3 regions of the Hydrogenophaga sp. SNF1 genome follow, and region 1 is predicted to be linked to each of the others. Evidence: predicted binding sites of a transcription regulator. Region 1 holds the regulator's gene; each other region holds the start of a gene.

Region 1 (9,882 bases):
CGTGGCGGCGTCGAGCTTGCCTTTGCCCTGCAGGGTGTCCCAGGTCTTGGCGAGGGCGTCGCGCGCGCCGGCGGCGGCACCGGCCTGGGCGTCGAACAGCCAGACCTCGGCGCCGGCCTGCGCGGCCATCTGGGCGATGCCGCGGCCCATGGCGCCGGTGCCCACGACCGCCGCACGTTTAAAAAAGGATTGCATATGTGTGTTGTATTTCGGTTGATAGCCAGTTTGCCTATGACAAAATGTTTCAACCTTCTGGAGGGAAATCCGACGTGCGCCAGATCTGGACAGCCTGCATTTTGCTATCAACCGCCGTGAGCAGTCCGGCGGTCACGCTCGGGCGCCACAGTGGGGCGGCGCTGATCGGCCAGCCACTCGATGTGCAGTTCCAGGTGATGCTGGCCCCCGGCGAGGACATCGCCACCCAGTGTCTCCAGGCCGACGTCTTCTACGGCGACGTCCAGGTCACGCCGAACTTCGTCACCGTCACCCCGCGCGCCGCGCCCGGCGAACTCACGGGCATCGCCCGCGTCGTCGCCAGCCTGCCGGTCAACGAACCCATCGTCACCCTGTCGGTGCGCGCCGGCTGCGGCCTGCCGTTCACCCGCCGTTATGTGTTGCTCGCCGATCTGGTGAGCGAACCGGCGGTGGCGGCGGCTCCCGCGCCCCGCGCCGTCGACGCGATGCCCTTGCCCGCGGCTCCCATGCCGGCGCCGGCCCCGGCGCCCCAGGTGGCGGCGCCGCCCGCACGGGCCGCCACGCCTGAGCGCGCCCCCGCGCCCGTGGTGCGCGAGCGCCCGCGGGCCCCCATCAAGCCGTCCAAGGTGCCCGTGGCGCCGCGCCCGAAGCCAGCGGCGGCGCCCGCGCCGGCCGCTTCCGCCGCGGCGGCACCAGCCCCCACGCCCGTACCCAGCGCCAAGGACGGCGCCGCCAAGGCACCGGCCGGTGCGCCGCGCCTGCGGCTCGACCCCCCCGACCTGAGCGCGGGCACCTCACCCAACGCCGCGCCCGAGGCTGCGGCCGCGGCGCCCGCCGAACCCAGTCCGCTGGAAGCCGCGCTGGCGGCGGCCAACGAGGAGTCGCGCCGCAACGCCGAGCGCCTGGCCGCTCTGGAGGCCGACATGGCCCGCTTCCGCGAGTCGCAGCAGCGCGATCAGGCGCGCGTGGCCGAACTGAGCGCGCAGCTTGCGCAGGCCCAGGAGCAGCGCTACGCCAACTGGCTCGTCTTCTTGCTCGGCGGTTTGCTGCTGGTGTCCCTGGCGGCGCTGGTCGCCCTGGTGCGCCGCCAGCGGCAAGACACCCCCATCGCCTCCGACGCGTCGCGCGCCTGGTGGACCGACGGCCCGGACGAAGAGGGCGAGGCCCAGCCGCGCGCCTCGCGCCATGCGGCGTTGCAGCCCAGCGCGCCGGTGCCACTGGACGCCGTGGACGTTGACCTGGACGTGGATTCCACGCCCGCGCCCCTGCAGGCGGCGCCGCGCCGCACACCGGGCTTTGGCGCCACGGTGCCGCCCCAGGACCGGCGCGACTTCGCGCCCAGCGCGATGAACGTCTCGCGCTCCGTGGCCGCCGAGGAACTGTTCGACGTGCAGCAACAGGCCGACTTCTTCGTCTCGCTCGGTGAGGACGACCAGGCCATTGCGGTGCTGCGCAACCACCTGGCCGAGAGCCACGAGCCCAGCCCGCTGGCCTACCTTGACCTGTTCCGCCTGTACCACCGCCTGGGCCGCCGCGACGAATACGGGGCGCTGCGCGAGGAGTTCAACCGCGTGTTCAACGCCGGCGCGCCGCCCTTCGACCGCTACGCCGACAAAGGCCGCGGTCTGGACGCCTACGAGTCGGCCTTTGGGCGCATCCAGGCGCTGTGGCCGCAGCCGCGCGTGCTGGACCTCATCGAGCGCAGCCTGTTCCGTGATGCGGAGGAGGGCGACACCGAGGTGTTCGACCTGGAGGCCTACCGCGAGCTGCTGATGCTGCACGCGATCGCCAAGGACATCGTTCAGCGCGAATCGCAGACGCTGCCGCCGCAGGAGTTCCGCAATACTTCCATGCAGCCGCTCAAGGCGGTGTCGCGCAACGCGCCGCTCACGGTCACGGGTGATGACCCGCAGCGCCGCACCGTGCCGATGGACCTGCACGTGATCCCGCCCGCCTCGGCCCGCCAGGGGCTGGACGTGAACCTGGAAGACCTGGAGGCCGAGTCGCAGTTCGAGGCCTCGCTGCCCGAGGTGGACGTGCCGGTGGAGCCCACCGCCGGGCGCGGTGGTGCGCTGCGCAGTGGCGAGAGCAGCCTGATCGATTTCGAGATCGTGGACAACGACCCCCGCCCCAACGAGGTGCGCGCCCCGCGCGACGAGGGCGACAGCGAGGGCGGAGAGCGCCGCTCCTGAGCGGTGACCTCTCCGCTCCAAGCCGGCCGGGTCACATGACCCGGCTTTTTTTCAGCGGCGCACCTGCAGCGCCCCGGGGTTGACGATGTTCGTCGGCGTGCCCCGGATGAAATTCACCACGTTGTCGAAAGCCGCGCTGAAGTACATCTCGTAGCTGTCCTGTTCCACGTAGCCGATGTGCGGGGTGCAGATGCAGTTCTCCAGCCGCAGCAGCGCGTGGCCCTGCAGGATGGGTTCCGACTCGAACACGTCCACGGCCGCCATGCCGGGGCGGCCCCGGTTGAGCGCGGTGATCAAGGCGTCGGGCTCGATGAGCTCCGCGCGCGAGGTGTTCACCAGCAGCGAGGTCGGTTTCATGCGCAGCAGGTCGTCGAGCTTGACGCAGCCCAGGCTGCGTTCGCCCAGCCGCAGGTGCAGGCTGAGCACGTCGCAGCATTCGAAGAAGCCCTCCTTGGAGGTGGCCACGTCGTAGCCGTCGTCCACGGCGCGCGCACGGGCTTCCTCGGAGCCCCACACCACCACGCGCATGCCGAAGGCGCGGCCGTAGCCGGCCACCAGCTGGCCGATGCGGCCGTAGCTCCACACGCCCAGGGTTTTGTCGCGCAACACCATGCCCACGCCGAAGTTGGGCGGCATGGCGGAGGACTTGAGCCCCGACTGCTGCCAGGCGCCGTGCTTGAGGTTGGCGACGTACTGCGGGATGCGGCGCATGGCCGCGAGCACCAGCGCCCAGGTGAGCTCGGCCGTGGACACGGGCGAGCCCACACCCTCGGCCACCGCGATGCCGCGCTCGGTGCAGGCGCCGACGTCGACGTGGCTGCCCACGCGCCCGGTCTGGGCGATGAGTTTGAGGCGGGGCAGCTTGTCGACGAGCTGGCGGGTGATGGGGGTGCGTTCGCGGATCAGCACGAGCACGTCGGCGTCGCGCAGGCGGATGGACAGCTGGCCGACACCCTTGACGGTGTTGGTGAAGACCTTGGCGGGGTAGGGCTCGAGCTTCTCGGCGCAATGCAGCTTGCGCACGGCGTCCTGATAGTCGTCGAGGATCACGATGTTCATGCCGCCTATTGTGCCCGGCCCCTTTGTGGCGACCGGGCAGCGGCGCGCTCAGGCCACCCGGCGTTGCAGCGTGGCGGGCGCGGCGCCGTCGAGCGCCGCGAGGCGGTCCAGCTCACGGCAGACCTCGTCGATGCGGCCCGCGAGCGCGACGCGGCCGTCGTGTGCGTGCGAGGCGTTGGCCGCCGAGCGGCCCAGCCAGCCCGCGCGCGCAAAGCGGCGCACGGCGGGGGTGGCGGGCGGCGTGGGCCTGGGGGTCGCGCGCGTGTGCGGCTCGGGCAACCAGCAGTCGATCAGTTGCAGGGGCTTGCGCCAGCTGTTCGATGCAAAGGAGTGGAAGAACAGTCCCATGTGAAACACCTCGTCAAGGGGTTGAACACAGGCAGGATTGATCTGGAATGCCGTCGCTGCGGGGTTGCGTGAGCGGCCGGTGGCCGCTTCAGGCAACGCCCGCCACCCGCAGTGGCGGCGCCGACCCCTCGGGTCAGTTCTGGAAGTTGTTGCGGATCAGGCCCACGGCCAAGCCCTCGATTTCGAAGGGTTCACCGGGTTCGACCACGATGGTGGGGTAGTCGGGGTTTTCGGCGTGCAGTTCGATGTGGTCGCGCAGGCGCATGTAGCGCTTGACGGTGACGTCGTCGCCCAGGCGGGCCACCACGATCTGGCCGTTGCGCGCCTCGCGCGTGGAGGCCACGGCGAGCAGGTCGCCGTCAAGGATGCCGGCGTCGCGCATGGACATGCCGCGCACGCGCAGCAGGTAGTCGGGGGTGCGCTGGAACAGGCTGGGCTCGACGCTGTAGGTCTGGTCGACGTGCTCCTGCGCGAGGATGGGCGAGCCCGCCGCGACGCGGCCGATGAGGGGCAGCACCAGCTGCGCCAGACCGGGCAGCGGCAGGGAGAGCTGGCTGTCGCGGGCCGCATGGATACTCTGCAGGTCGGCCCGGCGCAGGCGGATGCCGCGCGAGGTGCCGCTGACCAGTTCGATGACGCCCTTGCGCGCCAGGGCCTGCAGGTGCTCTTCGGCCGCGTTGGCCGACTTGAAGCCCAGTTCGGCCGCGATTTCGGCGCGCGTGGGCGGTGCCCCGGTGCGCGCGATGGCGGTCTGGATCAGCGCCAGGATCTGCTGCTGGCGGGCGGTGAGCTTGGGAGCGGCTTGGGTGTCGAGCATGGAACCTCGCATCAAGGGCTGGTGGGCCGGAACTGGGCACTGTCTGGGCATCCAGTATCTGTATTTTTAACCAGTTATTTGGAGAAGGCAAGTGGGTGAGGGCACAAAGGCCACGCGGATCGTCGTGCTGGGCATGGGCGGGACCATCGCCGGCCGGGCCGAGCGCGCGGGCGACAACGTGGGCTACGACGCGGGGGCGGTGCCGGTCGAGGACCTGGCGGCCGGCCTGCCCGCGCTGCGCGGGCGGGACATGGCCTTCGAACAGGTGGCGCAGATCAACAGCAAGGACATGCGCCTGGCCGATCTGCAGCGGCTGGTGGGGCGGGCGGGCCGGCACCTGGCCGACCCCGCCGTGCAAGGGCTGGTGGTCACGCACGGCACCGACACCATCGAGGAGACCGCGTACCTGCTGCAGACGCTGCTGGCGCCGGCCAAGCCCCTGGTGTTGACCTGCGCCATGCGCCCGGCCACGGCGGTGTCGCCCGACGGCCCGCAGAACCTCAGCGATGCCGTGGCCGTGGCCACCGAGCCGGGCGCGCGCGGCGTGCTGGTGGTGTGCGCGGGGCGGGTGCACGGCCCTCTTGAAGTGGCCAAGCAGCACCCGTACCGCACCGACCCTTTCGATTCCGGCGACGCCGGCGTGATCGCGCTGGTGGAGGAGGGGCGCGTGCGGCGCTTTCGCGATTGGCCCGCGGCGGCGCGCCACGCGGCGCGGCTGCAGGCCTTCCTGCGTGCGACCGCGATGCCGCGCGTGGCCTGGCCTGAGCAGCCACGCCGACGCGGCGGCCTGGCCGGTGCACGCACTGCTGGCCGCGCCGCCCGCGGCGCGGGTGCAGGGCATCGTGGTGTCGGGCACGGGCAATGCGTCGCTGCACGCCGAACTCGAGGCCGCGCTGCGCGAGGCCGAGGCGGCCGGCGTGCGCGTGGTCATCGCCAACCGCAACGGCGCGCCGCCGGTGCCGTACCCCCAGCAGCCCTTCGCCGACATCGACGGCCTGTCGCCGCCCAAGGCGCGCTGGGCGCTGGCGCTCGAGTTGCTGGACGCCTGAGGGTGGACGCCTTCGCCGCGCTGGGCGCCCATCCCTGGGCCTACCCCATGCTGGAGGTGGCGCACCTCGTGGGCGTCGCCTTGCTGCTGGGCAATCTGCTGCTGCTGGAGGCGCGCGTGTGGGGCCTGGGCGCGGCACTGCCGGTGCAGCCACTGGCGCGCTTGAGCCTCGGGCTGGCCGTGCTGGGATTCGGTCTGGCGGCGGCCAGCGGCCTGACGATGTTCGCCACCATGCCCTCGGAACTGTTGGGCAACCGGGTGTTCACAGCCAAGATGGCGCTGATCGCGCTGGCGGCGTGCAACGCGGGCTGGTTCCATGGCCGCCGCTCGCTGCAGCGCCTGGATGGCACGGCGCGCGCCCTGCTGGGCGTGTCCACGCTGCTGTGGCTGACGGTGCTGACCTGTGGCCGCTGGATCGGCTACGTCTGAAGGAGTGCAGGACGATGGACAGACGAACCCTGTTGCAGGCCGGCGCCCTGGCGCTGGGGGGCGTGGCCGGTGCCGCGCGCGCGCACCATGGCTGGAGCAGCTTCGACCAGAGCCGCCCCCTCTACCTGGAGGGCAAGGCCGTGCAGGTGGCGTGGCGCAACCCGCACGCCGAACTGGTGCTGGAAGTGCCCGAGAACCTGGCCGTGCCCGCGGGTCTGGCGAGCCGGTCGCTGCCGGCGCAGTCGGCCGGCGTGGACGGTGCCGCGCTGCTGGCGCGCGCCACGGTGCCGCGCCGGCGGGACCGGCGCTGGCAGATCGAACTCGCGCCCATTTTTCGCCTGAACCAGTGGCAGGTACCCGAGCTGAAGGTGGGCGACAGCATGGCCATGGTGGGCTTCGCCTTCGAGGGCGAGCGCGGCGAGCCGGTGCTGCGCGTGGAGTACCTGTTCGTCAGCGACAAGGCCTACGGCTTGCGCTCCAGCCCGGTCTGAGCCGCGCCGGCGCGGCTCACAGCGTGGCCAGCATGGCGCCCACGGTCAGCGCCATGGCGACCGTGGCGATCCAGCCGAGCACGCGCAGCCGCGGGCCGATGACGTGCGGGCCCATCGTCGAGGGCTGGGCGGCCAGCAGCATCATCACGGCCATGATGGGCACGGCGATCACGCCGTTGATCACCGCCGACCAGAACAGCGCCCGGACGGGGTCCATCGACGTGAAGCACAGCAGCACGCCGCCCACGGTGGCGGTGGCGATCACGCCATAGAAGCCGCGGCCTTCCCCCTTGTCCAGGCGCGCGCTCAGGCTGCCCGACCAGCCCGCCGCCTCGGCCACGGCGTAGCCGGCGGAGCCCGCGAGCACCGGCACCGCCAGCAGTCCGGTGCCGATGATCCCCAGGCTGAACAGCATGAAGGTGAATGGCCCGGCCACGGGCCGCAGGGCCTCCGCCGCCTGGGCCGAGGTCTGGACGTCGGTGACGCCCGCGGCGTGCAGCGTGGCCGCCGTGCTCAGGATGATGAAGAAGGCGATCAGGTTGGAGAACACCATGCCGATGCTGGTGTCGATCTTGATGCGCCGAAGGTGGCGGCGCACGTCCTGTCGGGTCTGGGGCGGCTGGCCGCTGGCGTCTTCCATTTCCTGCGCCGCCTGCCAGAAGAAGAGGTAGGGACTGATGGTGGTGCCGAACACCGCGACCACCATCAGGAGCACGTCGTGGCCGAGGGCGAGAGGCGGGCGCACGATCTGCCGGGCCACGGTCCACCAGTCCAGGTGCACCGTGAACACCACGGCCACATAGGACAGCAGCGCCAGCGTCAGCCACTTCAGCCAGCGCACGTAGGTCTGGTAAGGCAGGAAGACCTGCAGCACCAGGCAGAGCAGGCCGAACGTCACCGCGCACACGTGGGCCGAACCGCCCACCAGCAGGCGCAGCGCCTCCGCCATGGCCGCGATGTCCGCGGCCAGGTTGAGCGTGTTGGCCACCAGCAGCAGGCCGACCACGGCCAGCAGCACCCAGCGCGGAAAACCCGCCCGGATGTTGGCGGCCAGGCCCCGCCGCGTGACGTGTCCGATGCGCGCGCTGACGATCTGGATCGCGATCATGAGCGGCAGGGTGAAGACCACCGTCCACAGCATGGAGAAGCCGAACTGCGCGCCGGCTTGGGAGTAGGTGGCGATGCCGCTGGGATCGTCGTCGGCGGCACCGGTGATCAGGCCGGGTCCGAGCTTGCGCAGACCGCGCCGCAGGCCGAATGGACGGATCGCTTTCATGAGGCTCCCTGCCCGTTGGGCCCCGAGGCGGCCGGGGCGAGGCGCGGATCGTGGCCCGGCCGGCCATTGCGCGTCAATGGCCCCAGGCCGTTGGCCGGTGGAGAAAAACCCGGTTCGGGCTTACCAGTCCACCCGCAGTCCCAGGCTGCCGTTGAGCCCACCCCGGTGCCGCGCCGCGCCGCCCAGGGACCAGGCGCTGCCCACTTCCCCATAGAGGCTGATGCCGGTGGACAAGGCCAGCGTGGCGCCAGCGGCCAGCTCGGCGCTGGCGCCGCCCGTGCCCGTGGCCACGTCCGCGGAGCCGGCGGGTCCGATGAAGCGCGCCACATCCCTGCCTGGGCTGCTGCGGTACAGGTTCACGCGACCGTACGGTCGCAGCACGCCCGCGGCGGTCGACACCTCGCCCTTGACCCGCAGACCCAGCCGGGCCGCCCAGCTGCCATGGGGCTGTTGCTGCACGTCGGCGCCGGCGATGCTCACGCCGTCGAGCGCCATGCGCTGGTGCACCAGTTGCAGCTGCGGCTCCAGTTCCCAGCCCGCCGCGAGTGGGTAGCCCCGCCCGACTTCCACCGAGGCCAGGAGGCTGTCGCCCTTGCCATGGCTGGCCGGCGCGGTCAGCGGCGACACGCTGTAGCGGTGGCGGGCGCCCTGCAGCACCGTGTCCAGGTAGAAGCCGTTGGCACGCCGGTAGGTCGCATAGACGCCCAGGTACTGGCTGCGCAGCGCATTGCTGCCCAGCGCCTGTTCCGCGATGCCGCCAGCCAGGCCCCGCAGCCGCATGTCGCCGTCGAGCTGACCCACGTACAGGCCCGCGCGCCAGCCCGGCCGGGCCCACAGGTCGATGCCGGCCTGCAGACCGTGGAGCCGGCCCCGGCTGCGCGGGCTCACGTCGCCGCGCTGGCTCACGCGGCGTTCGGCGCTGATGATCCGCGCCCAGGTCTGCCGTTCGGCGGTGGCGCCATCGCCGACGCGCAGGTGCAGGTTGCCCACCATCACGGCATTGCCCAGGCGCAGCTGCTCAGGCAGCGCGGCGAACAGTGGTACCTCCACGCGGTAGGCGGGCGCGGCGGCCCCCGCGACCGCGCTGGACCGCAGAAACCAACTTTCCCCGGCGCCGTTGGCGTCGGCCGCGTACAGGCGGTACTCGTAGGCGCCGGCGTCGACGTGCTCGCCGGCCAGGCGGAACGCGTCCCTGGTGGTCTGGGCGGTGGTGGTGGCGCCGTTGAGCGCGCTGATGACTTCGATGCCGTCGCCCGTGGTCAGCGCGCCCAGGCCGCCCAGGTTGGTGATGTGCAAGGTGGTGGTGCCGCTGGCGCTGGCGCCGGCGCCATCGAGCACCAGCCGGTCGCTGAGGCTGCCGCTGTGGCCCAGCGCGGTGCCCATCCTCAGCGTGCCGTTCTGGCCGACATAGGCGCCGTTGACGGTCAGCCGGCTGCCGGGGACGGCGCCCAGCAGCGAGACCGTGCCCGCGTTGTCCAGGCTGGCCACCGCCTGGTCCAGGCCCGCCGTGTCGAGCGTGGCGCCGGCCGCCACGGTGTGCGCGGAGTGGGCGCTGAAGGCGCCGGCGGCGCTGGCACGCAAGGTGCCGCCCGCCACGCGGGTGGCACCCGTGTAGGTGCTCAGGCCGCCCAGCGTCAGCGTGCCCAGGCCCAGCTTGTTGAAGTCCGCCGCGCCGGTGAAGGCCGTGCCGGCGCCGACGGCGTGGTTGTTCGTGTCGATCCACACGCCCTCGGCGCCACCCGACAGCGTGGCGAAACCTTGCAGAAAATCGGCCTCGTTCAGGGTCGCGCGCAGGATGCCGCCGTTGAGGTTGAGCGTGGCGGTGCCACTGCCCCGGATCACCACGTTCGTTTCGAGCACGCCGCGCCCGCTCGCGTCGCCGAGCAGGCTCAGCGTGCCGCTGGAGCCGGCCTGGACGGCGATCTGGGTGCGCGGCGCCAGCACCGTGCCGCGGTCCTCGATGGTCAATTCGCCGATGCCCTCGTAGCCCACGTTCAACTGCGCCGAAAAGTCCAGGCTGGACGCGC
Region 2 (9,882 bases), 1.7 Mb from region 1:
TCCAGCGTGGCCGCGCGCAGGCCCTCGCGCAGCGCGGCCTCGTCCAGCCCCAGGCTGCGCGCCACCAAGCGGCCGAGCTTGTCGTGCGCCGGCACGCGCGGCGCCGGCGCCACGGGGCGGCCGTGTTCAGTCGCCCGCACGCAGCGCCCCCTGCTCGCGCAGGAAGTCCAGCACGTGGCCGATGCGCGTCATCTCGCGCGAGACATCGGCCGTGAGCTCGATGCCGAAGCGCTCGTCGAGTTCGGCGATCAGCATCAGCGCGCCCATGGAGTCCCAGTCTTCGATGGACTCGCGTTCCACGTCCGGGTGCAGGCTCTCGGGCGGCACGTTGAAGCACTCGGCCAGCATGGCCAGGGCCTCGGTCTGGGTGATGGTGGGGCGGGTGCTGGGCGTCATGCGGAGCGGTTGGGATGGATCACAGGTCTTCGCCGTCGTCGTGCAGCAGCAGGGTACGGTCGTCGGCCCGCACCAGGGCGGCGCCCCAGGACAGGCCCACGCCGTAGCCCAGCAGCATCCACAGCCGGTGCTGCCCGGGCGGCGGCGGCGCGATCCGGCGCGTGAGCGCCACCGCCACCGAAGGGCCGCCGCAGTTGCCGCTGTCTTCGATGGACATCGGCACGCGCTCGTCCGGCAGGCCGCTCTTCTTCATCAGGTGTTTCATGATGAAGCGATTGGACTGGTGGAAGACGAAGGCGTCGACGTCGGCCACCGCCTTGCCGGCGAAGGCCAGGGTGTCGGCGATCAGCGCGGGCACGCGCTTGATGGTGAAGTTGAAGATGGCCGCGCCGTCCATTTCCAGGAAGCGGTGGCGCGGGTTGGCCGGCTCGCGGTCGCGGAAGGCACCGCCGCGCAGGATCAGGCCTTCGGCGCCGCTGCCGTCGGTGTGCAGCACGAATTGGCCGCCCGCGGCGGGGTCGTCGTCGAGTTCCAGCGCGGTGGCCGAGCCGGCGTCGCTGAACAGCAGCACGGTGGCCTGGTCCTCGGGGCTGACGAAGCGGCTGGGCGTTTCGCCGTGCAGCATGAGCACGCGCCGGTGGCCGCCGCCGCGCAGCATGGCGGCCGCCAGGTACAGGCCATAGGGGTAGCCCGAGCAGCCCAGACCGACGTCGAAGGCGGCGCAGCTGTCGGGCAGGCCCAGCCGCTGCTGCAACAGGCAGCTGGTGGAGGGCAGGAAGTGGTCGGGCGTCTGGGTGACGAAGATCAGCGCGCTCACGCTGTCGGGCGCCCAGTCCAGGCGCTCCATCAGCCGCGTGGCGGCCCGAAAACACAGGTCGGCCGAGGTGAGGCCGGGTGTGACCACGCGGCGCTCGCGCACGCCGGCCATGGCCACCACCTTGCGCACGTCCTCGGGCGCGAAGCCCAGGGCCGGGTCGAGGTTGTCCACCACCGTCGGCGGCAGGCAGGTGCTCACGCCGGCCAGGCGAAAGCCGCCGATGTTCGATTGGCTCAACCGGGGTCCCTCTTGAAATCTGGAAGAACGGGCGATCTCAGCGCGAGGGCTGGACGTCTTTTGGCTTACCCCGGTCAGTATAAGGAGGGGCCTATGCATGCCCCAAGGCTGGGCGCTGGGCATAAGTCACACAAGTGGGGGGCGCGCGGGGAACCGGGGCCGGTTCGGCGCTCGGTCGCCGACGACGGGCGGCTGTGCGCCCAGGGTGGGGGCTTCATATACTGTGGTTTTGTACAGTATTTTGGAGGCCCTCATGAGCGAGGTCCACATCCCCGTCGCGGCCCTCAAGGGGCGTGGCATGTCCTTCCGGCAGCCCCACCGTTTCGAGTCCGCCGCGCGCGCCGCCTTCGACGACGGCTGGAGCACGCTCGACGCCGAGCAGGCCGAAGAACACGCCGCGCCCGCCACCAGCGTGAGCTGGGAGGACGCCAGAAGCGCCATCACCACCAACGCCTCGCCCGACATCGGCTTCGTGCACGGCCTCAACCCCTACCGGGGCTGCGAGCACGGCTGCGTGTACTGCTACGCGAGGCCCAGCCACAGCTACCTCAACCTCTCGCCGGGGCTGGATTTCGAGACGAAGCTCATCGCCAAGCGCGGCTTCGCCGAGGTGCTGGCGCGTGAGCTGCAGCGCCCGTCGTACGAGCCCAGCATGGTGGCCCTGGGCACGGTGACGGACGCCTACCAGCCCATCGAGCGCGAACTGCGCTTGACGCGCGCCGCGCTGGACGTGCTCTTTCGCGCCCGCCACCCGGTGGGCATCGTCACCAAGGGCAGCGGGGTGGAGCGCGACATCGATCTGCTTGCACCGCTGGCCGGCATGGGCCTGGCGGCGGTCTACGTCACCCTCACCACGCTGGACCCGAAGCTGGCGCGCGCGCTGGAGCCGCGCGCCGCCGCGCCGCACCGGCGCCTGCGCACCATCCGCACCCTGGCCGAGGCCGGCATCCCCGTGGGCGTGAGCGTCTCGCCGCAGATTCCCTTCCTGAACGAGGACATGGAGCAGGTGCTGGAGGCCGCGCGCGAGGCCGGCGCGCGGCGCGCCTTCTACCAGGTGATCCGCCTGCCCTGGGAGCTGGCGCCCATCTTCCGCCAGTGGCTGCTGCAGCACTGCCCGCAGCGCGCGGGCCGGGTGATGGCGCGCATCCAGGACATGCGCGGCGGGCGCGACTACGACAGCGACTTCGCCACCCGCATGAAGGGCAGCGGCCCCTGGGCCGAGCTGCTGCGCCAGCGCTTCCACAAGGCCTGCGCGCGGCTGGGCTACGCCACCGAGCGCGAGGCCATGGACCTGTCGCGCTTCCAGCCGGCGGCGCTGTCGGCGCAGCGGGAGTTGTTCTGACGCGGCCGACGGCCTCAGCCCAGCCGCTCCAGCGCGTCGTCGGCCCAGTAGCGCACGGCGTGGTAGTAGCCCTCCCACACGCAGCCGTTGCAGCCGCGGCCGCAGCAGGTGCTGGGCTCGGGCGGCGGGGCGCGCAGGGTGGTGTCCAGGTCGAGGCCCTGGCGCTGCGCGCGGCCGCGCAGGTGCGCGATCAGCGCCTGCGCGCTGGCCCGGTCGGCGGGCATGAGCTCGGCCGCGCGGACGCGGCGGAAGCGCTTCTGCTCCCGGCCCTCGAAGACAGCGGTCTCGTTGAACATGGCCGAGGGCCGCACCCACAGGCCTCCGCCATCCAGCCCCGCGCCGTAGAGCGCGCGGTACAGCACCAGCGGCTGCAGCGTTTCGCTGCAGCGCACGGTGTCGATCACCTCGTACCAGCCGCCCTTGTAGTGGCGGTACAGGCCGGGCGGTGTGGGGATCAGCGGGGGCAGGTCGCCGTCGTTCACGCGCACTCGGGCGAGAGCGTGGGATGTGGCCACGCCGGGACGGGGCGGCGCGGCGAGGCGTGTCCCGCGTCCCAGGCGCGCTGCCAGCGCGGCAGCGTGGCGCGCGGGTCTTCGCCCAGGCCGCGCACCACGCACACCGTGGCCGCGCCGGTGGCGGCGCATTGCTCGAGCTGGTCGGGGTCCAGGATGCCGCCGATGGCGATGACCGGGCGGCCGGCCATGCGCACCCACCAGGCCAGGTTGTCCAGTCCCTGCGCGTGCCAGGGCATGTCCTTGGTGAGCGTGGGCCAGACCGGGCCGCAGGCGATCAGGTCGGCCCCGGCGCCGCGCGCGCGGCACAGCTCCCACAGGCTGTGCGAACTCATGCCCAGCTGCAGGCCGCGCGCCTGCGCGGTGGCGATGGTGGTGCGCTCGGTGTGCCGCAGCGCCAGCCAGTCTTCCTGCCCCAGGTGCAGGGCCGGCGCGTTCAGCGACAGCGCCAGGCGCCAGTGGTCGTTCACCACCAGAGCGGCGCGGCCGGCGCTGCGCGCGGCGTCCAGCGCGGCGCGCAGCTCGGGCACCAGCGCGGGGTCGTCGCGACGCGCCTTGATCCGCAACTGGATCAGGCCGGCGCCGGCCTCGGCGCAGGCGCGCACGCGCTCGGCGCTGTCGACGATGGCGTAAACGCCCAGCGCGGGCACGTGCGAGAGCGGCGCCGTCCAGCGCGCCGGGGTCTCGTCGACGGAGAGCACCGGCAGATCGAGCGAGCTGGCGCGGTCGGGCAGGCGCGCGAGCACGGCCGCGTCGGCGGCGACCCAGCCTTGCGCCAGCGCGGCGCCAAAGCGCAGGGCGTGGTCCGTGGGGCCCGAGCGCGGGCGCGTCAGCCAGCCCTGCGCGTGCAGGGTGTCCAGCCAGTCGTGCGGGTCGCCGGTGATCACCACGTCGCTGGCGCCCTGGTCGCGCAGCGTGCGGGCGAGTTCGGGAACGGACAGGCGGCCGGCGGGCAGGCCCAGGCGCGCGGCCGCCTCGTGGGCGGTGAGCCGCAGCACGGCGTCGGTGGTCGCGTCGCTGGGCGATTCGGTGGGAGCGGGGGATTGCATGGTCGCGGGAGTGTCGCCGATCGTGGGCGGTGCTCAGCCGATCAGCATGGGCCGCCCGCTCACGGGCGTGCTGGCCACGGCCATGTCCTGCGGTGCCATGACGCCGGCCTCGAAGGCCAGGCGCCCCGCGCGCACCGCGTCGCCGAAGGCGCGCGCCATGGCCACGGGCTCGCGCGCATGCGCCACGGCGGAGTTCAGCAGCACCGCGTCGAAGCCCAGCTCCAGCGCCTGCGCCGCGTGCGAGGGCGCGCCGATGCCGGCGTCCACCACCAGCGGCACGCCCGGCAGGCGCGCGCGCAGCGTGCGCAGTGCCCAGGGGTTGACCAGGCCCTGGCCCGAGCCGATCGGCGCGCCCCAGGGCATCAGCACCTCGCAGCCGGCGTCCAGCAGGCGCTGGCAGGTGACGAGGTCATCGGTGCAGTACGGAAAAACCGCGAAGCCGGCCTTCACGAGTTCGGCGGCGGCCTCGACGGTGCCCCAGGGATCGGGCTGCAGGGTGTGCTCGTCGCCCACCACCTCCAGCTTGATCCAGTGCGTGTCGAGCAGCTCGCGCGCCATGTGCGCCAGGGCCACGGCCTCGCGCGCGCTGCGGCAGCCGGCGGTGTTGGGCAGCAGGCGCACGCCGCGCGCGCGCAGCGGCGGCAGCAGTTCGGCCAGGAAGGCGTTGCCGTCGGCACCACCGGCGGCGGCCATGCGGCGCAGGCCCAGCGTGACGACCGAGGCGCCGCTGGCCTGCAGGGCCTGCTGCAGCACGGTGGGCGAGGGGTAGCCGGCGGTGCCCAGCATCAGCCGCGTGGCGAGGGTTTCGCCATACGCGGTCCAGGGCGCGGGGTCCATGGGAGGCGTCGTCTGAAGGTCCACGCTCAGCCTCCGACGATGGCTTCGAAGGTGCTCACCTCGTCGCCGGCTTGCAGGGGGGTGTCGGCGCGCGCGGCGCGCGGCACGAAGCGCGCGTTGAGCGCGGTGGCCACGCGTTCGGGCCGCAGGCCCTCGCGCTCCAGGAGGCTGTGCAGTGTGGTGCCGGGCGGGCAGGGCAGTTCGCGACCGTTCAGGCGCACGGTGGGAAGGGAGGCTGTCATGGCGGGGATTGTCCCTCGCTCGCCAAGCCCGCGGCGGCAAGGGCGTCTTGCACCACGGCGGGCGCGACCATCCAGCCGTGGCGGAACAGGCCATTGATGCGCAGCAGCCCGGGCCTGTGCTCGATGCTGGGCAGGTGGTCGGCGCGCGCGGGGCGCAGGTTGGTTTCCAGGTGGTCGATGCGGGCCTCGGCGAGCTCGGGCAGCACGCTGTGCGCGGCCGACATGAGCTCGACGGCGCTGCGCAGGCTCACGGGCGAGCGGTCCTCGCTTTCGATCTCGCTGGCGCCCACCACGACCCGGTCGCCCGGGCGCGGCACCAGGTAGACGCGGTGGCGCGGGTGCAGCAGGCGCACGGGGCGCAGCAGGCGCACGCCGGGGGCGTGCAGCCACAGCACCTCGCCGCGCACACCACGCAGCGGCACCTCGGGCCGCGCGCCCAGGCCGCGCGTGTCGATGGCGAGATCGGCCGCGGCGGTGTCGCCACCGATCAGGCGCAGGCGGCCCGCGTCCACGGTGTCGACCAGGGTGTTCCAGTGCCAGCGCACGCCAGCGGACTGCTCGGCCAGGGCCAGCAAGGTCTCGCGCGGCAGCAGCTGGCCTTCGCCGGGCAGCAGCCAGGCCAGCAGCCCGCTGGCCAGCGCGGGCTCCAGCGCGCGCAGCGCGGCGGCGTCCAGGGGCTGGGGCGCGGGCGCCTCGGGCACGCCGTTCAGGCGCGCGAGCGTGCGCTGCGCGTTGCCCCGGTCGCTGCCGTGCGCGAGCAGCAGGCTGCCCTCGGTGCGCACCAGCCCGGGCGCGCCGCCATTGGCCAGCTGCCGGCCGATGGCCTGCCACAGGGGCAGCGAACGCCAGCCCAGGCGCGCCACCGCGGGCTCGGCGCCGTCGAGTTCGGCCAAGGGGCTCAGCATGCCGGCGGCGGTGAAGCCGGCCGCGTGCGGCCGCTCGTTCACGGCCGCGACACGGCCCGGCACTGGCGGCTGCGGGCCGTCGGCCGGGTCGAACACGCTCACCGAATGGCCTTCGCGCGCCAGCCGCCAGGCCAGCAGGCGGCCCAGCACCCCGGCGCCCGCGATCGCGATGCGCGCCATCCTCAGCCCTTCTTCAGCGTGTCGAGCGGTACGTAGAACTCGCCGCCCGCGGCCTTGAATTGGGCCGACTTTTCGGCCATGCCCTGCTGCAGCGCCTCGGCCTCGGCCAGGCCTTTCTGCTCGGCGTAGTCGCGCACGTCCTGCGTGATCTTCATCGAGCAGAACTTGGGGCCGCACATGGAGCAGAAGTGCGCCTCTTTCGACGAGTCCTTGGGCAGGGTTTCGTCGTGGTAGGCCTCGGCGGTGTCCGGGTCCAGGCCGAGCGCGAACTGGTCGCGCCAGCGAAACTCGAAGCGCGCCTTGCTCATGGCGTCGTCGCGCGCACGCGCGCCGGGGTGACCCTTGGCGATGTCGGCCGCGTGCGCGGCGATCTTGTAGGCAATGATCCCTTGCTTCACGTCGTCGCGGTCCGGCAGGCCCAGGTGTTCCTTGGGCGTGACGTAGCACAGCATGGCCGTGCCCATCCAGCCGATCATGGCCGCGCCGATGGCCGAGGCGATGTGGTCGTAGCCTGGTGCGATGTCGATGGTCAGCGGGCCCAGGGTGTAGAAGGGTGCCTCGTGGCAGTGCTTGAGCTGCTCGTCCATGTTGGCCTGGATCAGGTGCATGGGCACGTGGCCGGGGCCTTCGATCATGGTCTGCACGTCGTGCTTCCAGGCGATCTGCGTGAGCTCGCCCAGGGTGCGCAGCTCGGCGAACTGGGCCTCGTCGTTGGCGTCGGCGCCGCTGCCGGGGCGCAGGCCGTCGCCGAGCGAGAAGCTCACGTCGTAGGCCTTCATGATTTCGCAGATTTCCTCGAAGTGCGTGTAGAGGAAGTTCTCCTTGTGGTGGGTGATGCACCACTTGGCCAGGATGGAGCCGCCGCGCGAGACGATGCCGGTGCGCCGCTTGGTCGTGAGATGGATGAAGGGCAGGCGCACGCCCGCGTGGATGGTGAAGTAGTCGATGCCCTGCTCGGCCTGCTCGATCAGGGTGTCGCGGAAGATCTCCCAGCTGAGGTCCTCGGCCACGCCGCCCACCTTTTCCAGCGCCTGGTAGATGGGCACGGTGCCGATGGGCACGGGCGAGTTGCGCACGATCCAATCGCGCGTGGTGTGGATGTTCTTGCCGGTCGAGAGGTCCATCACCGTGTCGCCGCCCCAGCGGATGGACCATACGAGCTTCTCCACCTCTTCCTCGATGCTGGAGGTGACGGCCGAGTTGCCGATGTTGGCGTTGATCTTCACGCCGAAGTTGCGGCCGATGATCATCGGCTCGAGTTCGGGGTGGTTGATGTTGGCCGGGATGATGGCGCGCCCGCGCGCCACTTCTTCGCGCACGAACTCGGGCGTGATGATCTCGGGGATGCGCGCGCCCATGGGATTGCCGCGCAGTCGCGCCTCGCGCTCGGGGTCGCCCAGGTACTCGCGCATCCAGTCGCGCTTGCCGTTCTCGCGGATGGCGATGTACTCCATCTCGGGCGTGACGATGCCCTGGCGCGCGTAGTGCATCTGGGTGACGTTGGCGCCGGCACCAATGCCACCTTTCGCGCGGCGCGGCGTGCGCTGCAACGCGGCGGCCTCGCCGCGCAGGGCGGCAATGCGCTCGGCCGCGTGCGCATCCGGTACCTCGTGCTTCACGCCGTCGTCCAGCGCCTGGCGCTCGCGCCCGCTGTAGGCCTCGGTGTCGCCGCGGGCCTCGATCCAGGCCGCGCGCACGGGGGCCAGGCCCTTGCGCACGTCGATGCTCACCGTCGGGTCGGTGTAGGGGCCCGAGGTATCGTAGACCGTCACGCGCTCGCCATTGGTGAGCGCGATTTCGCGCATGGGCACCTGCACGCCGGCCTGCGTGCCGGGCACGAAGACCTTGGTGGAGGCGGGGAAGGGCTCGCGCGTGAGCGTGAGCAGGGGGGCGAACTTGTCGGGGGCGTTCATGGGCGGTCTCCTGGTGGCAAGCAACGGGGGCTGTGTGCTCCGGAGGACCGCCTGGATGGATGTCATGCCTGGCACCCGTGCCGCCATGGGGCGGTGGGCCGGCAGGCCGCTCATCTCGGCATGCGCTCTTCTTTCGCCGGTACTAGCCGGATCAAGTTCACGGGTTCGGCCTTTCAGCCATCTCAGCGCCGGGCCTTCACAGGCCGGGGCACCCCGGAGCAGGGGGGAGTGTACGCCGGGGCCCGGTGTGGGCATAGTGAAAGCCCTTCCACCGATCGATTGCAAGGAGACCCGCATGAAGAACAACCCCGTGGGCTGGTTCGAGATCTATGTGCAGGACATGCCGCGCGCCAAGGCCTTCTATGAGGCGGTGTTCCAGGGCGCGCTGGAACCGCTGGGCAATCCGACCCCCGGGGAGCCCCTGGAGATGTGGTCTTTTCCGTCCGCGAGGGACGGCTACGGCACGCCGGGCGCGCTGGTGAAGATGGCGGGCATACCTTCCGGTGGCAACAGCACGCTGGTGTATTTCGTCTGCGACGACTGCGCCGTGGAGGCGGCACGCGCCAAGGCCCACGGCGGCTCGGTCTTCAAGGACAAGATGTCCATTGGCGAGTACGGCTTCATCGCCCTGGTGAACGACACCGAGGGCAACCTGATCGGCTTGCACTCGATGCGCTGAACACCCGCGCGCTCGCGCGGGTGGGGGCCGATCAGGAGCGCGCGGCGGCCGGTGGCGTGGTGTCCACCTTGCCGTCCTTCACCGGCAGCGTGGCGCCGGGCTTGAACGAAGTGCGCACCGTGGCGTCCTGGCCGTCGAGGCGGTAGGTGACGTCGTACCCGGAGAGCTTCTGCGACTTGTCGCTCACCGTGCGGCAGCGGCGCTCGGTGGTCGTCACCGTGTCGTTCTGCTGCATGCGCTTTTGCACCTGATTGCCCGCGTAGCCCCCGGCGGCGGCGCCGGCCACGGTGGCCACCGTCTTGCCGGAGCCCTTGCCGATGGTGCTGCCCAGCAGGCCACCGGCCAGACCGCCCACCACGGTACCGGCGATGCGGTGCTCGTCCTTCACCGGCGCCTGGCGCTGCACGGCCACGTTCTCGCACACCTCGCGCGGTGTGCTGACGGTGGTCATCACTTCCTTGACCGACACGACCTCGGCCACTTTGGGCCTGGCGAGGGTCTGGTAGCCGCCGACGGCGCCGGCGCCCAGCACCACCATGGCGAGTCCGCCGATGGCGATGCCCTTGATCATTGATGTGTCCATGTGGCTCACTCCTTTGGCCGCGAGTCTGCGGTGGTGGCCAGGTGCGCCTGTAACCGCCGGTTTCTGGCGCGCCGGAATGGAAACAGATCGGTAACGGGCTTTACGAAGCGGCCGGCTGCTGGCTCAGTCCAGCAACGATCCGAGCACCGGCTGCTGGCTCCTGCGCAGGCGCGTGGTGCGCTGGAAGAAC
Region 3 (9,882 bases), 2.2 Mb from region 1:
ACTTCACCGGGCGCGGCGTACAGCAGCTGCATGCCCATGGCCTGGCCGAAGCCATCGGCGCCCAGGCAGCGCGTGACCAGGGCCCGGGCCTGTTGCGCGCCACCGGGGGCGTGGCGCAGGCCGCGCTGCGGTCGCTGCTCCAGCCATTCCACCAGCGCGTCCATGCCCTCGCCGGACGGCGCGGACACCTTCTTCACCACCGGCGTCCATTCGGCGTGGCGGCGCAGGCCGATCATGGCGTTCAGGTCGGACTCGGTGCGGCGCGCGTCGGGCAGGTCGGCCTTGGTGACGACAAAGATGTCGGCGATTTCAAGAACGCCGGCCTTGATGGCCTGCACGTCGTCGCCCAGGCCCGGCGGGCAGGCCACGACCCGCGTGTCGGCGTAGCGCGTGATCTCCACCTCGGACTGGCCCGCGCCCACCGTCTCGACGATCACCACGTCGAAGCCAGCGGCGTCGAAGACGTCGATCACGTCGCCGGCCGCGGCGGCCAGGCCACCCAGGTGGCCGCGCGAGGCGAGCGAACGGATGAAGACGCCCTCGTCGGACTGGCGCTCGCCCATGCGGATGCGGTCGCCGAGCACGGCGCCGCCGGTGAAGGGGCTGGACGGATCGACCGCCACCACGGCCACGGTGCGACCGCGCTGGCGCAGGCCCACGATGAGCGCGGACACCAGCGTGGACTTGCCCGCGCCCGGTGGCCCGGTGACGCCGATGACATGCGCGCGGCCGGTGCGCCCAGCCACCGCCTGGCGCACGTCGTGCGCGCGCTCGTCGTTGCTTTCCAGGCTGCTGATGGCCCGCGCGAGGGTCAGGCGATCGCCGCAGGCGATGCGTTCGCTGAGGGTATTGATCAAGGCGATCACACCATCGTCAAGGGTTGACCGAAGCCGAGTTCCTTGCGCAGCGTGCCGCAGATCTCGCCGTGGGTGGCGCCGGCCTCGGCCGCCCGGACCACGTGCTCGAACACGTTCTGCTCGCGGTCGTTGGCCGAGCGCGCGAGCGCGGCGATGGCCTTGTCGACCTCGGCATTCGAGCGGTTCTTCTTGTAGGCGCCGAGGCGTTCCACGTAGGCACGCATGCGCTCGGGCGCCGGGTACTCGAGCGAGGGGTAGGTGGCCGGGTCTTCCTCCACCTGGTAGGCGTTGACGCCCACGATGGTCTGCTCGCCCGTGTCGACCCGCTTCTGGAAAGCCAGCGCGGACTCGCCGATCATCTGCTGCACGATGCCCTTCTCGACCGCCTGATACATGCCACCGGCGCCGTCGATCATGTCGATGATGGCGTTGATGCGCTCCTCCATCTGGTCGGTGAGCGACTCGATGTAGTACGAGCCACCCAGCGGGTCGATCACGTCGGTGAGGTGGGCCTCCTCGCGCAGGATGTTCTGCGTGGCCACGGCGATGCGCGCGGCCTCGGTCTTGGGCGTGGACAACACCTCGTCGTAGGCGTCGGTGTGCAGCGACTGAAGGCCACCGAAGATGCCCGCCATGGCCTGCGTGGTGACGCGCGCGATGTTGTTGAGCGGCTGCTGGCGCGTGAGGTCCACGCCCGAGGTCTGGCCGTGGAACTTGAAGCGCCAGGAGCGCGGGTCCTTGGCGCCGAAGCGCTCGCGGCACAGGCGCGCCCAGACGCGGCGGCCGGCGCGGAATTTGGCCACTTCCTCGAAGAAGCTGATCGAGATGTCGAAGAAGAAGGTGAAGCGCGGCAGGAACTGGTCCGGGTCCATGCCGGCGGCGATGCAGTCCTCGGCGTACTGGATGCCCGAGCACAGCGTGAAGGCCATGGCTTCGGCGGGCGTGGCGCCCGCCTGCTGCATGTGCTGGCCGACGATGGACAGCGGGTTCCAGTGGGGCACCTGCGCGTTGCAGAAGCGGATGTGGTCCACGATGACCCGGCGCGCGCCCTGCAGCGCGAGGCGGAAGAACATGTGGTTGGCCACGAAGTGCGAGATGCAGTCGCTCTGATTGGAGGTGCCGGTGATGCGCGTCCACGGAATGCCGCGGCGTCGCGCCACCGCGAGCTCGAAGGCCAGCAGGGTGAACGGCGAGGGGTCGTTCATCGCGGTGGAGATGCTGTCGATGGGCACACCATCGAGCGCGACCTGCATGTCGTCGGCGTTGTTGACCACGGTGCCACAGGTGCCGAGCAACTCGGCCGGCACCTCGTCGGCGTCGTAGCCGCGAAACACCGAGTTGCAGGGAATCAGCGACAGCGCCGAGGCGCCCAGGCCCAGGATCTCCTTGACGCGGACGTTGTAGTCCTCGGGCACGCCCAGGCCGATGAGCTGGCGCTGCGACCAGCTGCGGCCCCGGTACATGGTGGAATAGATGCCGCGCGTGAATGGGTACTGGCCCGGATAGCCCAGACTCTCCGCGTAGGACTCGGCGCGCCGGTCGCTGGGCGTGTACAGCGGCTTGACCGGGATGCCCGAGCGGTTGTGCACGGTGGCATCGCCCGGCACCGCCTTGGCGAACTCATCGGCCCAGCGCTGTTCGCCTTCGGGCACGGACGCGGCGTGCAGGTGCTTGTCGACGGCGTTCATGCTTGCGCTCCTTGCAGTTCGCGGCGCTTGGTCGTGAGCGCCTTCACGTGCTCGACCACTTCGTCCAGCGAGGTGCCCGGGTGGAACACCCGCGCCACGCCGCTCTCGAGCAACACACCTTCGTCCTTGTGCGGCACGATGCCACCGACGATCACCTGCACGTCGCCCAGGCCGGCCTCGCGCAGCGCGGCCATGAGCTGGGGCACGATGAGGTGATCGGTGGCCAGCGAGGAGATGCCGATCACGTCGGCGTCCTCTTCCAACGCCAGCTTCACCACGGTGGGAATTTCCTGCCACGGCGGCGTGTAGATCACTTCCATGCCCGCGTCGCGCAGGCAGGCCGCGATCACGCGGCTGCCACGGTCGTGGCCATCAAATCCGATCTTGGTGACGATCACCCTAGGCGGACGCTTCAACATCCTGCTTCTCCTTGACCAGCCCCACGAATTTCCGCGCCAGGGCGCGTGGGGTATCGCGTCCTTGGGGGTCGAACCAGAAAGGCGCCCAGTTCAGGGCGCCCATGAGCATCAGTCGCATCGAGCGGCGGTCGATGCCGGGCGCCAGCGGCAGGCCAGCAATGGCTTCGCGGAAGTAGCGCTCGTGGTTGCCGCGCAGATCGCGCAGGCGATCGGCGATGCGGGGAATGTCGTCGGGCAGCACGCGGATCAGCACCTGCGCGTAGTCGCTGTCGCGCAGCACGGTCTCCAGGTGGGCGCGGCACAGGGCCTCGAGCCGCTGCCAGGGATCGGCCTCGCGCGCCACGGCGGCGGCGGAAGCGGTTTCCAGCGCCTGCACGCCGGCGGCGTACACGGCCAGCAGCAGCTCGTCCTTCGAAGGGAAGTGGTAGTAGACCGAGCCCGCGAGCATCTTGGCCTCCACCGCGATGTCGCGCATGGACGTGCCCGCGTAGCCATGCAGCGCGAACAACCGCGCGGCTGCGTCGAGCAGATCGGGCAGGCGGTTGTCGGAGCGTGGACCCCGGGAGGTCTTGGTGGCGGCCGGCATATAAAAAGCAATCGTTCGTTAGGTTTAAGTGTGATTCCAGATTTGGCCGGTGTCAACCGGCACCCACCCAGGGTTTTCTTGGATCCGCCGTTCATCGGCTTGTGGGCCGCGCCACCGGCCGGGGTGTCGATGCCGCGTGGGCTGGGCCGTCGTGGTGATGCAATGCCCTATTGCGATCACTCAACACACACAGGAGAACCCCATGCGATTCATCGTGATGGTCAAGGCCACGGCCGACAGCGAAGCGGGCGTGATGCCCACCGAACAGGAGCTGGCCGAGATGGGCCGCTTCAACGAAGAACTGGTGAAGGCCGGCGTGATGGTCTCGGGCGAAGGCCTGCACCCGAGTTCGCAGGGCGCGCGCGTGCGCTTCTCGGGCCAGCAGCGCAGCGTGATCGACGGCCCCTTCGCCGAGACCAAGGAGCTCGTCGCCGGCTTCTGGATCTGGCAGTGCGCCTCGCTGCAGGAAGCCATCGACTGGGTCAAGCGCTGCCCCAACCCCATGCGCAGCGACTCGGAGATCGAAATCCGCCGCGTCTTCGAGGCCGAGGACTTCGGCGAGGCCTTCACGCCCGAGCTGCGTGAACAGGAGGAGCGGCTGCGCGAACAGCTGAGCGCGCAGCACAAGCGCTGAGACAGCGGGTTTCCTTATTGAGGGGGCACCAGCCTTCGGTTCATCGCTTGAATTCTTCAGGCAAGCATCACATGTGATACTGTACATAAATACAGTATCTGGATGCCATGCCCTCCCCCTCGGCCGAGCCTTCGGCCCTCCCCCCGTCCGCGGCGCCCTGGCCGCGCCGCGTGGCCGACGCCCTCTGGCGCGGCCATGAGATCGGCGCGCCGCTGGCGCGCGTGCACCCCTCGGGCTGGGACGCGCTGGACCGCGAGCTGCCCGGCGGCGGCTGGCCCTGCCGCGCGCTCACCGAGGTCTTGCAGGCCCGCGCCGGCGCCCATGAGTGGCGCCTGCTCGCGCCCTGCCTGCCGCGCCTGGCCAGCGCGGGGCGCCGCCTGGCCCTGGTGGGGCCGCCCTGGGTGCCGCATGGGCCGGGGCTGCAGCAGCTGGGACTGCCGGCGCGCCAGCTGATCTGGGTACAAGCCGACAGCGAGGCCGAGCGCCTGTGGGCGAGCGAGCAACTCATCCGCGCCAACGCCTGCGGTGCGCTGCTGGCCTGGCTGCCGCAGGCCAGCCCCGAGGCCTTGCGCCGTCTGCAAGTGAGCGCGCAAGGCAACGACGGCCTGGTGCTGCTGTTCCGCCCGCGGGCCGCGCGGCACCAGGCCTCGCCCGCGCCGCTGCGCCTGCTGGTGCAGCACAGCCCCGACTGGGCCCTGCGCGTGCGCCTGTTCAAGCGCCGCGGCCCGCCGCACGACAGCGAATTGCGCCTGCCCTCGGTGCCGGGCACGCTGGACGCCGTGATCACGCCGCGCCTGCGCGCGCTGGGCCGATGGACCCCTGAAAGCGAGGAGGCCGCCGATGTGGTGGGCCGCACTGATCCTTCCCGAAGCGAGCGGCGACAGCGGCAGCGCGCCTGAAGCGCCAGGACGGCGCCTCGCCGAACTGGGCACCTGGGCCTTGCAATTCACGCCGCGGGTGGCACAGGTCGAGGGCGCCACGCTCATGGAGCTGGAGGCCAGCCAACGCCTGTTCGGCGGCCAGGCGGCGCTGCGCGAGCGCGTGCGCGAGGCGGCCGCGGCCGAGTTCGGCATCCACCGCATCGGCTGGGCCCCCACCGGCCTGGCCGCGCTGGCCTTCGCGCGCGCGGGTGTCGAGGGCATCGACCCCGGTGTGCCGCTGGCGCACGCCCTGGATCGCTTGCCGATGGACACGCTCGGTGCCGTGGCCCCGCACCGCGGCACGCTCGCGCGCCTGGGCTGCCGCACGCTGGGCGACCTGCGCCGCCTGCCGCGCGCGGGCCTGGGCCGGCGCTTCGACGCCGCGCTGCTGGAGGCGCTGGACCAGGCCCATGGCCAACGCCCCGAGACACACGGCTGGCTCGCGCCCCCCGAGACCTTTCGCGCGCGGCTGGAACTGATGTCGCGCGTGGAAGACGCGCCTTCGCTCATGTATGGCGCGCACCGTCTGCTGCTGCGTCTGGGTGGCTGGCTGAGCGCGCGGCACCGCGGCGTCACGGCCTTCGCGCTGCGCTGGGCGCACGACGCCCTGCGCGCGCGCGCCGCGGGCGAAGGCGGCGAACTGGTGTTGCGCACGCGCACGCCCACGCGCCGCGTCGAGCACCTGACGCGCCTGCTCGCCGAGCACCTGGCGCGCACCGAACTGCTGGCCCCGGTGGGTGAGCTGGAACTGGAGGCCCTGGACACGCAGCCGCTGGCGCCGCCCAGCGCCTCGCTCCTGCCCGACGACGGCGCGAGCGACGCCGCGCTGGACGACGCCCTGGAGCGCCTCGCGGCGCGGCTGGGCGCGGCGCGCGTGCTGCGGCCCGTGCCGCTGGACGACCACCGGCTCGAGCACATGCAGCGCTGGCAGCCTGTGGGCGAACCCCTGCCGCGTGCCCGTCCCGCGCCCTGCGCCGCCGACCGAACGCCGCAGCCGAGCTGGGTGCTGCCCCAGCCCTTGCGACTGCCGGTGCGCGATCACCGGCCCGTGTACCGCGAGACGCTGCAACTCATCGCCGGGCCGCACCGCGTGGAAGGCGGCTGGTGGGACCGCGCGCCCGGCGGCGTCCAGCACCGCCACGCGCAGCGCGACTACTTCGTCGCGTTCGACGCTCGGGCGGGCGTGCTCTGGGTGTTCCAGGAACGCCTGGCCGACGAAGGCGGCGCCTGGTACCTGCATGGGGTGTTTGCATGAACACGCCCGCCCTGCCCGCCTACGCCGAGCTGCACTGCCTCAGCAACTTCACCTTTCTGCGCGGCGCCAGCCACCCCAAGGAACTGGTGCGGCGCGCGGCGCAACTGGGCTATGCCGCGCTGGCCATCGCCGACGAATGCTCCATGGCCGGCGTGGTGCGCGCGCATGTGGAGGCCAAGGCGCGCGGCCTGCCACTGATCATCGGCGCGCAGTTCCGCGTGGACGACGCGCCCTTCACACTGGTCGCGCTGGCGCAGAACCGCAACGGCTATGGGAACCTGTGCGAGCTGATCTCGCGGCTGCGCCGCGCCAGCCCGACCAAAGGCGAATACCGCCTTCGCCTGGCCGACATCGACCCCACGGCGCTGGCCGATTGCCTGGTGCTCGCCGCGCCCGAGCGCGGCACGCCGCTGCCGCGCCTGATCGAACTCGCGCGCTGGCTGCTCACCGGCTTCAGCGGGCGCTGCTGGTTCGCGGTCACGCTGCTGCGCCAGCTCGACGACGAGGCCTGGCTCGCGCGCCTGCGCGAAACCGGCGAACTCAGCGCCATCCCGCTCGTGGCCACGGGCGACGTGCTGATGCACCGGCGCTCGCGCCAGGCCCTGCAGGACGTGCTCAGCGCCACGCGTCTGGGCCGCCCGCTCAACGACTGCGGCCGGCAACTGCAGCCCAACGCCGAGCGCCACCTGCGCTCGCGGCTGCGCCTGTCCACCACCTACCCGGCCGATCTGCTGGCCGAGACCTTGCGCGTGGCCGAGCGTTGCGCCTTCTCGCTCGACGAGTTGCGCTACCAGTACCCGGCCGAGGTGGTGCCCCGAGGGCGAACGCCCGCGTCCTACCTGCGCGAACTCACGGAACGGGGCGCGGCGCGGCGCTGGCCCGCGGGCACACCCGACAAGGTGTGCGCGCAGATCGAACACGAACTCGCGCTCATCGCCGAGCTGCGCTACGAGCATTACTTCCTCACCGTGGCCGACATCGTGCGCTTCGCGCGCGGGGAAAAGATCCTGTGCCAGGGCCGCGGCAGCGCGGCCAACTCGGTGGTCTGCTACTGCCTGGGCGTGACCGAGGTCGATCCGCAGCGCCAGACCGTGCTGTTCGAACGCTTCCTCAGCAAGGAGCGCAACGAGCCGCCCGACATCGACATCGACTTCGAGCACGAACGGCGCGAGGAGGTGATCCAGTACCTCTACCGAAAGTACGGCCGCGAGCGCGCCGCGCTCACCGCCACCGTCATCACCTATCACCGGCGCAGCGCCATCCGCGACGTGGGCAAGGCCCTGGGTTTCGACGCCGAGGTCATCGACCGCCTGGCCAAGGAGCAGCAGTGGTTCGACGGCCGAACGCCGTCGGCCGAACGCCTGCTGGCCGTGGGACTGCGGCCCGACGACCTGGCCGTGCGCCAGCTCATCGACCTGGTCGGCGTGCTCACGGGCGAGGCCATCGGCCAACAGGAGGACAAGGCCAGCGACGTGTTCACGGGCTTTCCGCGCCACCTCTCGCAGCACGTGGGCGGCTTCGTGCTCACGCAGGACCCGCTCACGCGCCTGGTGCCGGTGGAGAACGCGGCCATGGAAGGCCGCACCGTGATCGAGTGGGACAAGGACGACCTCGACGCCCTGGGTCTGCTCAAGGTGGACGTGCTCGCGCTGGGCATGCTCACTGCGCTGCGCAAGGCCCTGGTCTCCATCGGCCAGCAACGCGGCCGCCCCTTCGAGCTGCAGGACATCCCCGACGGCGACGATCCCACCTACGACATGATCTGCGAGGCCGACACCATCGGCGTGTTCCAGATCGAATCGCGCGCGCAGCAGAGCATGCTGCCGCGCCTGCGGCCCCGCACCTTCTACGACCTGGTGATTGAGGTCGCGATCGTGCGGCCCGGCCCCATCCAGGGCGGCATGGTGCACCCCTACCTGAACCGGCGGCAGGGGAAAGAGCCGGTGAACTTCGAGAAAGACGAACTCAAACCCGCGCTCGAGCGCACCCTGGGCGTGCCCGTGTTCCAGGAGCAGGTCATGCAGCTGGCCATCATCGCCGCCGGCTTCACACCCGGCGAAGCCGACGAGCTGCGCCGCGCCATGGCCGCGTGGAAGCGCAAGGGTGGCCTGCACAAGTACCACGAGAAGATCGTCAAAGGCATGACCGGCAACGGCTACTCGGCCGAATTCGCCGAGTGCATCTACCAGCAGATCCACGGCTTCTCGGACTACGGCTTTCCCGAGAGCCACGCCGCGAGCTTCGCGCTGCTGGTCTACGCCTCCTGCTGGATCAAATGCCACCACCCGGCCGCCTTCCTGGTCGCGATGCTCAACAGCCAACCGCTGGGCTTCTACACGCCCAGCCAGCTGGTGCAGGACGCGCAGCGCCATGGCGTGGTGGTGCGCCCGGTGGACGTGTGCCACAGCGACCGGGACTGCACGCTGGAAGACCTGCCGCGCGAACCCGCGGTGCGCCTGGGCCTGAACCGCGTGGGCGGCCTGTCGCGCGCGGCGGCGGACCGCATCGCCGCCGCGCGCCGCGACGCGCCTTTCCAGGACGCCGAAGACCTCGCGCGGCGCGCGGGCCTGGACCAGCGCGAGCTGCAGGCCCTGGCCGCGGCCGACGCGCTGATCGGCCTGTCCGGCCACCGGCGCCTGCAGATGTGGGACGCGGCGGCCCTGCGCGCGCCGCCCGCGCTGCTGCGCCAGGCCCCCGTGCACGAGGCGCCCATCGAACTGCCGCCCGCGCCCGAGGGCGAGGCCATCGTCTGGGACTACGCGGCCACGCGCCTGACGCTGCGCCGCCACCCGTTGGCCTTGCTGCGGCCGCAGCTGAGCGCGCGGCGCCTGATGACGGCCGAGGAACTCAAGGCCTTGCCCGACAAACGCTTCGCGCGCGCCTGCGGCATCGTCACCGTGCGCCAGCAGCCGCAGACGGCCAACGGCACCATCTTCGTTTCCCTGGAGGACGAGACCGGCGCGGTGCAGGTGATCGTCTGGCGCCATGTGCGCGAGCGCCAGCGCGCCGAACTGCTGCACGCGCGGCTGCTCGCAGTGCACGGCGTGTGGCAGCGCGAGGGCCCGCTGTGCAACCTGATCGCGGGACGGTTGGAAGACCTCACCCCGTTGCTCGGTCGGCTGGCGACCGAAAGCCGGGATTTCCACTGATTCGCTTTCGGGACCTCGTGTTTGTTGACGCCGTCCCCCTTCTTCTCATGAACGCCCCGTCCACCCAAGGCCCTGACGGCGCGTATGCCCTCGGCGACACGCCGCACGATTGCTTGTTCCCGCGCCCCGCCTGAGCGCCGCGCCTCAGCCCGGCGCCGCCACCGCCGAGCGCCGCATCAGCAGCAGCGCCGTCGTCAGGCAAGCCAAGGCGATCACCGCCGCGCCGGCCAGCGTGACCAGGTGCAGCGACTCCACGAAGGCGCCGCGCGCCAGCGCGGCGAACAGCGGACCGTCCGATCCGCCCAGCGCCTTGGCCGCGTGCAGCGCGCCCGCCAGCGTGTCGCGCGCCGCGTCGGCGGCCGGGGCGGGCAAGG

The links. The regulator LexA, encoded in region 1, represses DNA repair genes until DNA is damaged. The targets are predictions, from matches to a motif close to ACTGTATNNNNATACAGT.
Region 2: SOM08_RS05530 (PA0069 family radical SAM protein) is a predicted target of LexA. The motif match lies at 1,671-1,688, and genes of this name have one in related genera.
Region 3: imuA (translesion DNA synthesis-associated protein ImuA) is a predicted target of LexA. The motif match lies at 4,263-4,280, and genes of this name have one in related genera.

What each region holds. Positions count from the first base shown of each region.
Region 1 covers NZ_CP139793.1:2,885,155-2,895,036, forward strand. Annotated here, with positions in the region: gene SOM08_RS13790 (3-hydroxyacyl-CoA dehydrogenase) at 1-195, opposite strand, end outside; gene SOM08_RS13795 (hypothetical protein) at 312-2,387, shown strand; gene SOM08_RS13800 (D-2-hydroxyacid dehydrogenase family protein) at 2,439-3,446, opposite strand; gene SOM08_RS13805 (hypothetical protein) at 3,495-3,794, opposite strand; gene lexA (transcriptional repressor LexA) at 3,928-4,611, opposite strand; gene SOM08_RS13815 (asparaginase) at 4,703-6,088, shown strand; gene SOM08_RS13820 (DUF6152 family protein) at 6,103-6,579, shown strand; gene SOM08_RS13825 (divalent metal cation transporter) at 6,596-7,855, opposite strand; gene SOM08_RS13830 (autotransporter outer membrane beta-barrel domain-containing protein) at 7,976-9,882, opposite strand, start outside.
Region 2 covers NZ_CP139793.1:1,138,267-1,148,148, forward strand. Annotated here, with positions in the region: gene SOM08_RS05515 (hypothetical protein) at 1-113, opposite strand, end outside; gene SOM08_RS05520 (acyl carrier protein) at 127-396, opposite strand; gene SOM08_RS05525 (ketoacyl-ACP synthase III) at 416-1,450, opposite strand; gene SOM08_RS05530 (PA0069 family radical SAM protein) at 1,704-2,792, shown strand; gene SOM08_RS05535 (oxidoreductase-like domain-containing protein) at 2,807-3,016, opposite strand; partial or broken gene SOM08_RS05540 (DUF1653 domain-containing protein) at 3,026-3,274, opposite strand; gene SOM08_RS05545 (thiamine phosphate synthase) at 3,271-4,353, opposite strand; gene SOM08_RS05550 (thiazole synthase) at 4,387-5,190, opposite strand; gene thiS (sulfur carrier protein ThiS) at 5,217-5,432, opposite strand; gene SOM08_RS05560 (FAD-dependent oxidoreductase) at 5,429-6,517, opposite strand; gene thiC (phosphomethylpyrimidine synthase ThiC) at 6,520-8,430, opposite strand; TPP riboswitch at 8,542-8,656, opposite strand; gene SOM08_RS05570 (VOC family protein) at 8,726-9,109, shown strand; gene SOM08_RS05575 (glycine zipper 2TM domain-containing protein) at 9,141-9,680, opposite strand; gene SOM08_RS05580 (mechanosensitive ion channel domain-containing protein) at 9,816-9,882, opposite strand, start outside.
Region 3 covers NZ_CP139793.1:730,361-740,242, reverse strand. Annotated here, with positions in the region: gene meaB (methylmalonyl Co-A mutase-associated GTPase MeaB) at 1-857, opposite strand, end outside; gene SOM08_RS03590 (acyl-CoA mutase large subunit family protein) at 863-2,545, opposite strand; gene SOM08_RS03585 (cobalamin B12-binding domain-containing protein) at 2,542-2,943, opposite strand; gene SOM08_RS03580 (TetR/AcrR family transcriptional regulator) at 2,945-3,550, opposite strand; gene SOM08_RS03575 (YciI family protein) at 3,753-4,184, shown strand; gene imuA (translesion DNA synthesis-associated protein ImuA) at 4,292-5,083, shown strand; gene SOM08_RS03565 (Y-family DNA polymerase) at 5,025-6,359, shown strand; gene SOM08_RS03560 (error-prone DNA polymerase) at 6,356-9,508, shown strand; gene SOM08_RS03555 (MFS transporter) at 9,653-9,882, opposite strand, start outside.